Regions from separate parts of the Atlantibacter sp. MEI4A-1023 genome, predicted to be linked through region 2. Evidence: predicted binding sites of a transcription regulator. Region 2 holds the regulator's gene; the other holds the start of a gene.
The links. The regulator ArgR, encoded in region 2, controls arginine synthesis, uptake and breakdown. The targets are predictions, from matches to a motif close to ANTGAATAAAAATACANT.
Positions count from the first base shown of each region.

Region 1 (4,426 bases), 660 kb from region 2:
AGATAGCTGGGAATACCTTCCCACAGGCTATTTTCTACCACCGCAAAGCCCCATTTCGCTTCGTCGATAGGCGATGGGCGGTTTTTACGAATTTCATCGGTATGCCAGGACTGGGCAATCAGCTGGCGCAGACGGCGGGTGATCTGGTTGCGTTCGTAATCGGCGATATCTTTATGGTCGAGCTGATGCAGGCAGTTATTCACTTCGCCCATTTTGTGGATCAGCGTACGACGGGTGATTTCAGTGGGGTGTGCGGTCAGCACCAGCTCCAGGGAAAGCGACTCTACGGCCTGTTTAATCGCCGCTTCGCTCAGGTCCGGCTGGTCTTTGAGTTTACGCAGCGTGCGGGCAATCACTTCCGGGTTGCTGGCGGCTTCCCCTTTGGGAGAGATGCTGTGGTATTGCTCGGCGGTATTGGCCAGGTTCAGAAACTGGCTAAAGGCGCGGGCCACCGGAAGTAACTCATCGTTGGACAGATTTTGCAGCGTGGTCAGCAGCTCTTGCCGATTTGCTTCATTGCCAGCACGTGAGGACTTCGACAATTTGCGGATTGTTTCTACGCGGTCAAGGATGTTCTCTCCGAGAGCATCCTTGATGGTATCCCCGAGCAGCTTGCCGAGCATACTGACATTACTACGCAAAGCGGAATATTGTTCGTTCATTACTCCAGACACCCCATCTCATATGTATATGTCCTCAATATTTCGAACCACAGCCGCGTTGGCAGCGCCCCCGAAATCTTTCGGACTTGAACTACGTCTTTTCTTTTATAAAGCCACGTAAACCACCATTCGTCAATTGCGGCGAAATCGCTTCAGCAAACCAATAAATCGCGACAATTCACGAAATTTAATTCATTTCGTGCCAGATAAGCGTTACTTATGGAAATGTGACAAAAGTCACCCTCCGACGTGACAGGAAGGTGATGCAGATCAGTGCCAGCAGAAGTGATGAACAACCTGGGTAATCAGTTCACGGGTCGGTTTAATAAACCGGGTTTCCAGATATTCATCCGGTTGATGCGCCTGGTTAATGGAACCGGGGCCAAGCACCAGCGTCGGGCAGAGCGTCTGAATAAACGGCGCTTCGGTGCAGTAGTTCACCACGTCGGTTTGCGCGCCGAGCAACGCTTCCACCACTTTCACCAGATGATGATCCGGCGGGCATTCGTAGCCTGGGATCGGCGGGTGCAGTTCTGCAACGTTCAGGCGGCCCGGCCAGCGGCTGCTGACCGGCTCCAGGGCTTCTTCCAGCAATCCATTAAGATCGTTAAGGGTCATCCCCGGCAGCGGGCGAATATCCAGGTGCAGCTCGCAGCAGGCGCAAATGCGGTTGGCGGCATCACCACCGTGAATGTGGCCAAGGTTGAGCGTTGGATACGGCACGGTAAACGCGTCATAGTGATAGCGCTCTTTCAGGTTATCGCGCAGCTCCAGAATACGGCCAATGGCGTCATGCATCAGTTCAATGGCATTGACGCCTCGCGCCGGATCGCTGGAATGGCCCGACTGGCCCAGTACCCGAATCGCGCTGGAGATATGCCCTTTATGCGCGCGGATCGGCTGCAAAGAGGTCGGTTCGCCGATAATCGCGCAGTCCGGGCGCAGCTGGGTGGTTTCGGCAAAATAGCGCGCCCCCGCCATGCTGGTCTCTTCATCCGCCGTCGCCAGAATGTAGAGCGGTTTTTTCAGTTGCGTCACGTCGACGTCACGTAGCGCATCGAGAATAAAGGCGAAAAAGCCTTTCATGTCGGCGGTGCCCAGGCCGTACAGCTTGTTGTCGTGCTCGGTCAGGGTGAAGGGATCGCGCGTCCAGCGTCCGTCGTCAAACGGCACCGTGTCGGTGTGGCCTGCCAGCAGTAATCCGCCCGCGCCCTGGCCGATGCTCGCCAACATATTGAATTTATTGCGGGTTCCTGGAACCGGCTGAACTTCTACGTTAAAACCCAGATCGCCAAACCAGGACGCCAGTAAATTGATTAAAGACGCATTACTCTGATCTAACGCGGCTTCGGTCGCACTGATGGACGGAGTCGCGATTAATGCGCGGTAAATCTCGATAAACGGCGGTAATTTCATTTTCACTGTTGACATACCTTAGGTCGTGATAGTATCAATATTCATGCAAATTAAGTGAATAAAAATACATTAACGGTGAGCAAAAAGGAACCGCATCGCGCAGCCTCCTGAAAACGCTCGCTAACGTGGCAGAAGCAGGCGCTTTTGCCCCAGGTAACTTCTCGTGACGATAAAAGAAGGTGAACAGCCCCGATGTTGAATACGCTGATTGTTGGCGCCAGTGGTTATACCGGCGCAGAGCTCGCGACCTATGTCAATCGCCATCCACATATGAACATAACCGCATTGACGGTCTCAGCGCAAAGCAATGATGCAGGAAAATTACTCTCCGATTTGCATCCTCAACTGAAAGGCATTGTTGATATGCCGCTGATGCCGATGTCTGACATCAGCGAGTTCACTCAGGGCGTTGACGTGGTGTTTCTGGCGACGGCGCACGAAGTGAGTCACGACCTGGCGCCGCAGTTCCTTGACGCAGGCTGTGTGGTGTTCGATTTATCCGGCGCGTACCGGGTGAACGATGCGGCGTTTTACGAAAAATTCTACGGTTTCACCCATCAGCATCCGCAACTGCTGGAGCAGGCGGTGTATGGCCTGGCCGAGTGGGGCCGCGACGCGCTGAAAGAAGCCAAACTGGTTGCCGTGCCGGGTTGCTACCCGACGGCGGCGCAGTTGTCGCTCAAGCCGCTGATCGACAACGATCTGCTGGATTTGGCCCAGTGGCCGGTGATCAACGCCACCAGCGGCGTGAGCGGCGCAGGGCGCAAAGCCGCGATGTCTAACAGCTTCTGCGAAGTGAGCCTGCAACCCTATGGCGTATTTACCCACCGCCATCAGCCGGAAATCGCGACCCATCTGGGCGCGCAGGTCATTTTCACTCCGCATCTGGGCAACTTCCCGCGCGGGATTTTAGAAACCATCACCTGCCGCCTGAAACCGGGCGTGACGGCTGAACAGGTGGCGCAGACGTTCAATGACGCCTACGGTGATAAACCGCTGGTGCGTCTGTATCAGAAGGGCGTTCCGGCGCTGAAAAATGTGGTGGGCTTGCCGTTCTGCGATATCGGTTTCGCTGTTCAGGGCGAGCATCTGATTGTGGTGGCCACGGAAGATAACCTGCTGAAAGGCGCTGCGGCGCAGGCAGTGCAGTGTGCCAATATTCGTTTCGGCTTCGCTGAAACTCAGTCACTTATTTAACGGTGCAATAATGAATCCATTAATTATCAAATTAGGTGGCGTACTGCTGGATAGCGAAGAGGCGCTGGAACGTCTGTTCACCGCGCTGGTGAATTATCGCGAGACCCACGAGCGCCCGCTGGTAATCGTTCATGGCGGCGGCTGCGTGGTGGACGAGCTGATGAAAAAACTCAATCTGCCGGTGAAAAAGAAAAATGGCCTGCGCGTTACGCCAGCCGATCAGATCGACATCATCACCGGTGCGCTGGCGGGCAGCGCCAACAAAACGCTGCTGGCCTGGGCGAAGAAACATCAACTGCCGGCGGTGGGCCTGTATCTCGGCGATGGCGACAGCGTAAAAGTGAGCCAACTGGATGATGAACTTGGCCACGTCGGCAAAGCCGAACCGGGTTCAGCCAAACTGATTACGACCCTGCTGGGCGCTGGCTTTATGCCGGTGGTCAGCTCTATCGGCGTCACCGAGGCGGGCGAGCTGATGAACGTCAACGCTGACCAGGCCGCTACGGCGCTGGCCGCCACCCTCGGTGCAGATCTGATCCTGCTTTCCGACGTCAGCGGCATTCTGGACGGCAAAGGGCAGCGCATTGCTGAGATGACTGCCGCAAAAGCCGAACAGCTGATTGCCCAGGGCATCATCACCGATGGTATGGTGGTGAAAGTGAATGCGGCGCTGGACGCGGCGCGCACGCTGGGCCGCCCGGTGGATATCGCCTCCTGGCGCCATGCCGAGCAGTTACCTTCTTTGTTTAACGGGACAGCCATCGGCACCCGGATCTTAGCCTAATTAAAGCTTCAAAAAGGAAAAAGAAAATGCAAAACCACGGCATCAAAAAAGTTGTTCTCGCTTACTCCGGCGGCCTGGATACCTCCGCGATCATTCCATGGCTGAAAGAAAACTATGAAGGTTGCGAAGTGGTGGCCTGCGTGGTGGATATCGGCCAGGACCGTGACGATCTGAAAGGTGTTGAGCAAAAAGCCCTGCGCACCGGCGCGAGCGAGTGCTATGTGGTCGATGCGCGTGAAGAGTTCATCAAAAATTACGTGTATCCGGTGCTGCAAACCGGCGCGCTGTACGAAGGCAGCTACCTGCTGGGTACCTCTATGGCGCGCCCGCTGATCGCGAAGGCGCTGGCGGATGTGGCGATTAAAGT
Region 1 is NZ_CM149568.1:4,543,853-4,548,278, reverse strand. Features, by position in the region: gene ppc (phosphoenolpyruvate carboxylase) at 1-662, opposite strand, end outside; gene argE (acetylornithine deacetylase) at 933-2,084, opposite strand; gene argC (N-acetyl-gamma-glutamyl-phosphate reductase) at 2,271-3,275, shown strand; gene argB (acetylglutamate kinase) at 3,283-4,059, shown strand; gene ACVV26_RS21545 (argininosuccinate synthase) at 4,086-4,426, shown strand, end outside.
Region 1: a site for ArgR is predicted at 2,132-2,149, ahead of argC (N-acetyl-gamma-glutamyl-phosphate reductase). Genes of this name have one in related genera too.

Region 2 (4,426 bases):
TTATCCAGTGGTTTGCCGAGCAGGCGAAACGCGCCAACGGCGAGATTATCCCGCCGGCTAAACCGGGTTCACGCATCCTGGCGACCCGTGAACCGGTTGGCGTGGTCGCGGCGATCACCCCGTGGAACTTCCCGATGGCGATGCTGACCCGCAAACTCGGTCCGGCGCTGGCGGCAGGCTGTACCGGCGTGATTAAACCCGCCAATAACACCCCGCTGTGCGCGTTTGCGCTGCTGGCGCTGGCGAAAAAAGCGGGCATTCCGGATGGCGTGTTGAATGCGGTAGCCGGGAAAACATCAGAAATCAGCGACGCCATTATGGAAAGCCATGAGGTGCGCAAAATCTCTTTCACCGGGTCGACGGCAGTGGGTAAAACCCTGGTGCGCAACGCGGCGGAAACCATGAAAAAAGTCTCCATGGAGCTGGGAGGCAATGCGCCGTATATCGTGTTTGACGACGCGGATATTGATGCGGCGGTGAAAGGCGCGATCGCCAATAAATTCCGTAACGCCGGGCAGGTGTGCGTCAGCGTTAACCGCTTCTTTATTCAGGATGGCGTCTATGACCGCTTCGTGAACCAACTGGCCGAGGCGGTGAAGCAGTTGAAAGTGGGCAATGGTCTGGAAGAGGGCGTGATTGTCGGGCCGCTGATTGAGAAAGCCGGCGTGGATAAAGTCCGCGAGCATGTGGAAGATGCGCTTGCGAAAGGCGCGAAAGCGCTGGCAGGCGGGAAAGCGCACGATCTTGGCGGCAACTTCTGGCAGCCGACGGTGCTGATTGATGCCACCGATGACATGAAACTTGCCCAGGAAGAGACCTTTGGTCCCCTGGCTGCCTGCTTCCGATTTAGCAGCGAAGAAGAGGTGATTGAACGCGCCAACAATACGCCGTATGGCCTGGCCGCCTATTTTTACACCCAGAATCTACAGCGGGTATTCCGCGTCTCTTCGCAGCTTGAAAGTGGAATGATCGGCGTGAACGACTGCGCGGTATCTACCGAGCTGGGGCCGTTCGGCGGCGTGAAAGAATCCGGGCTGGGGCGCGAAGGATCGGTACTGGGGCTGGACGAATATCTGGAAGTGAAAACCCTGCATATCGGCGGGCTCTAACCTGTGACCACACCGATGGGTGACAAACAATGCAAATCTACACTTTTGACTTTGATGAAATCACCGATCAGGCCGATTTTTATCGCGACTTTACCCGGTCGTTTGGGTTAACGAAGCAGCAGGTGAATAATCTGGATAGCTTGTGGGAGGTGGTGACGGAAGGGTATTTGCCGTTGCCGCTGGAGATTGAATTTGTTCACTTATCGGAAGAGAACCGTCGGCGGTTTGGCGCGCTGATTTTGCTGTTTGATGAAGCAGAAGAGGAGTTGGAAGGCCAACTCCGCTTCAATATTCGTCATTCCACGTGACCGAAAAAAGCCCCAGGCGAACTGGGGCAAGTCGTCGGACACGACGACGAGGTTCTTATTTATACAGTTCTGCAGTGGCGTGCCAAGTATCACCGGTACGCGCTTCAATAACGCGGTAAGCGGTCGCGCCTTTCTGATCGGCTTTTTCAGCCAGCGCTTCGCGCATATCCATCGGCGAGCTGCCGTGCTGGGCAACAGAGATGGTGCCCATAGATTGCATGTTTTGGGCATCCTGTGCGCTAACTTGCTGTACGGCGGCGTTTGCGCCAAAAGCCATCAGGGAAGCCAGAGTCACTGCAGCAAGGGTAAATTTGGTTTTCATCGTCATTTCCTCGTTTGAGTTTCTGTGGTCGGCAGGCGAAGTCACTGTACGGACCACAGAATGAATGTATGTATGCAGGTGAAACAGGGTTAATGCTTATTTGTACAGCTCAGCAGTGGCGTGCCATTCGTCGCCAGAATGCGCTTCGATAATGCGGTAGGCGGATGCGCCTTTTTCCTGCGCTTTCTGATCGAGCATTTCGTTCATGTCCATCGGTGAGCTGGTCACGGAAGAGACAGTAACGGTGCCGAGTGACTGACGACCCTGGGCTTGTTGCGCGTCGATAGACGTTGCGGCAAAAGCGCCAAAGGAGAGCATTGAAAGTAGGCTTAAGGTGGCTACGGTTGATTTGATTTTCATGATCGTTACCTCGTCGTATTTTTATCTTTATCTTTGGGGTCTCATTTCGTGACCCTCATCACAAAATCAAGTATACACTAATAACGTTGAAAATTAATACCACGCTAATTATTTACAATGAAACTTTGTTTCCAGAAACGGATTTTTTATTCCCTGTCGTTATAAAAAATTAACGTTTAGTGCGTTTATAAAAAATAATGCTAATAAATTCATGAAAATAGGTAAATTTGATGATTTGTGCTTTTTAGAAAAGATGTAATGACTATGTAACGTTGAGCGCGCAGACGTAACGGCTGGAGAGGAAATTAAAGGGGGTATTTAATAATAACCGCCGCGGGCGCGGCGGTAGAAGAGAAGGCTTACAGTTCTTGTTCGAACAGTACCAGAATGGCTTCGTAGAGTTCTTTAACCGAAAAATCTCTCGCGGGGGTAGTAAAGATAGTGTCATCCCCGGCGATAGTGCCCAGAATACCTTCTGCTTTACCCAACGAGTCGAGCAGACGCGCAATCAGCTGCGCCGCACCCGGGCTGGTATGGATCACCACCACCGCATTGTTGTAATCAATATCCAGCACCAGATTTTTGAGTGGGCTGGACGTGGTTGGTACGCCCAGTTCCGCTGGCAGGCAGTAGACCATCTCCATTTTGGCGTTGCGTGTACGCACCGCACCGAATTTGGTCAGCATGCGAGAGACTTTGGACTGGTTAATGTTTTCGTAACCTTCGTCCTGCAACGCCTGGACAATCTCTCCCTGAGAACTGAATTTCTCTTCCTTTAATAACGCTTTGAAAGCTTTGACTAATTCTTCTTGTTTTGCCGAGCCGCGCATAAGTCACCTACAATCTGGCCAAAGAAACAACATTATTATGCATTTATCTGAATTTTTATGCAAATCCCAGGCCGAAAATGTGGCTGAAATAATGTTATGAAAGCGGCGGATTTTATCAAATTTTGTTATTGGAGAACATGCCTGCGTCACGACTCGAAAATAAGCCATTAAGTAAATCAATTGTTATAAAAATGATGTTGTTTTGATGAATGAAGAGGGTGTAATGTAACCGCCTGTTGATATGTTGCTTCGGTAGCGATCCGGCTATTTTCCTGATGTGCGTGAGGTCTGTGCCATAAAGAGCCGGTATGACTTCTCAATCTGAAGGTGAAAAGATTGTAATGACTTCCGCCCTGGATAATCATGGTCGCCACCAAAGGAGTAACGGCACTTTAATTGCAAATCATAATAAGGAGTTTAGGATGAAAGTTGCAGTCCTCGGCGCGGCCGGTGGTATTGGCCAGGCGCTTGCCCTTCTACTCAAGACCCAACTGCCTTCAGGTTCAGAACTCTCCCTCTACGACATCGCACCGGTTACCCCCGGCGTCGCGGTTGATTTAAGCCATATCCCTACCGCGGTGAAGATCAAAGGCTTCTCCGGCGAAGACGCGACTCCGGCGCTGGAAGGCGCAGACGTGGTGCTGATTTCCGCAGGCGTGGCGCGTAAACCGGGTATGGATCGCTCTGACCTGTTTAACGTCAACGCGGGCATCGTTAAAAACCTGGTGCAGCAGATTGCCACCACTTGCCCGAAAGCGTGCATCGGCATCATCACCAACCCGGTAAACACCACTGTTGCTATCGCAGCGGAAGTGCTGAAAAAAGCCGGTGTTTACGATAAGAACAAACTGTTCGGCGTGACTACGCTGGATATCATCCGCTCCAACACCTTTGTAGCGGAACTGAAAGGCAAACAGCCGACCGAGGTTGAAGTCCCGGTGATCGGCGGCCACTCTGGCGTGACCATTCTGCCGCTGCTGTCCCAGATCCCAGGCGTGAGCTTCTCCGAGCAGGAAGTGGCTGACCTGACCAAACGTATTCAGAACGCGGGCACCGAAGTGGTAGAAGCCAAAGCGGGTGGCGGATCGGCAACCCTGTCGATGGGCCAGGCGGCGGCGCGTTTCGGTCTGTCTCTGGTTCGCGCAATGCAGGGCGAAAAAGGCGTGGTTGAGTGTGCCTATGTAGAAGGCGACGGCGAACACGCGCGTTTCTTCTCTCAGCCGCTGCTGCTGGGTAAAAACGGTATTGAAGAGCGTCAAAGTATCGGCACCCTGAGCGCGTTTGAACAGCAGGCGCTGGAAGGCATGCTGGATACCCTGAAAAAAGACATCACCCTGGGCGAAGAGTTCGTTAACAAATAATCGTCGTGGATTCTGAAAGCAAAACCGGAACATCAGTTCCGGTTTTTTTTCGTCTGTTAGTTGGTCGCCGGATATTCCTGAACGGTGACCTGTAGCGTGAGTTTCTTATCATCACGCATCACCACCACCGGGATGA
Region 2 is NZ_CM149568.1:477,457-481,882, forward strand. Features, by position in the region: gene ACVV26_RS02340 (NAD-dependent succinate-semialdehyde dehydrogenase) at 1-1,109, shown strand, start outside; gene ACVV26_RS02345 (barstar family protein) at 1,139-1,417, shown strand; gene yhcN (peroxide/acid stress response protein YhcN) at 1,473-1,739, opposite strand; gene yhcN (peroxide/acid stress response protein YhcN) at 1,836-2,099, opposite strand; gene argR (transcriptional regulator ArgR) at 2,459-2,929, opposite strand; gene mdh (malate dehydrogenase) at 3,352-4,290, shown strand; gene degS (outer membrane-stress sensor serine endopeptidase DegS) at 4,347-4,426, opposite strand, start outside.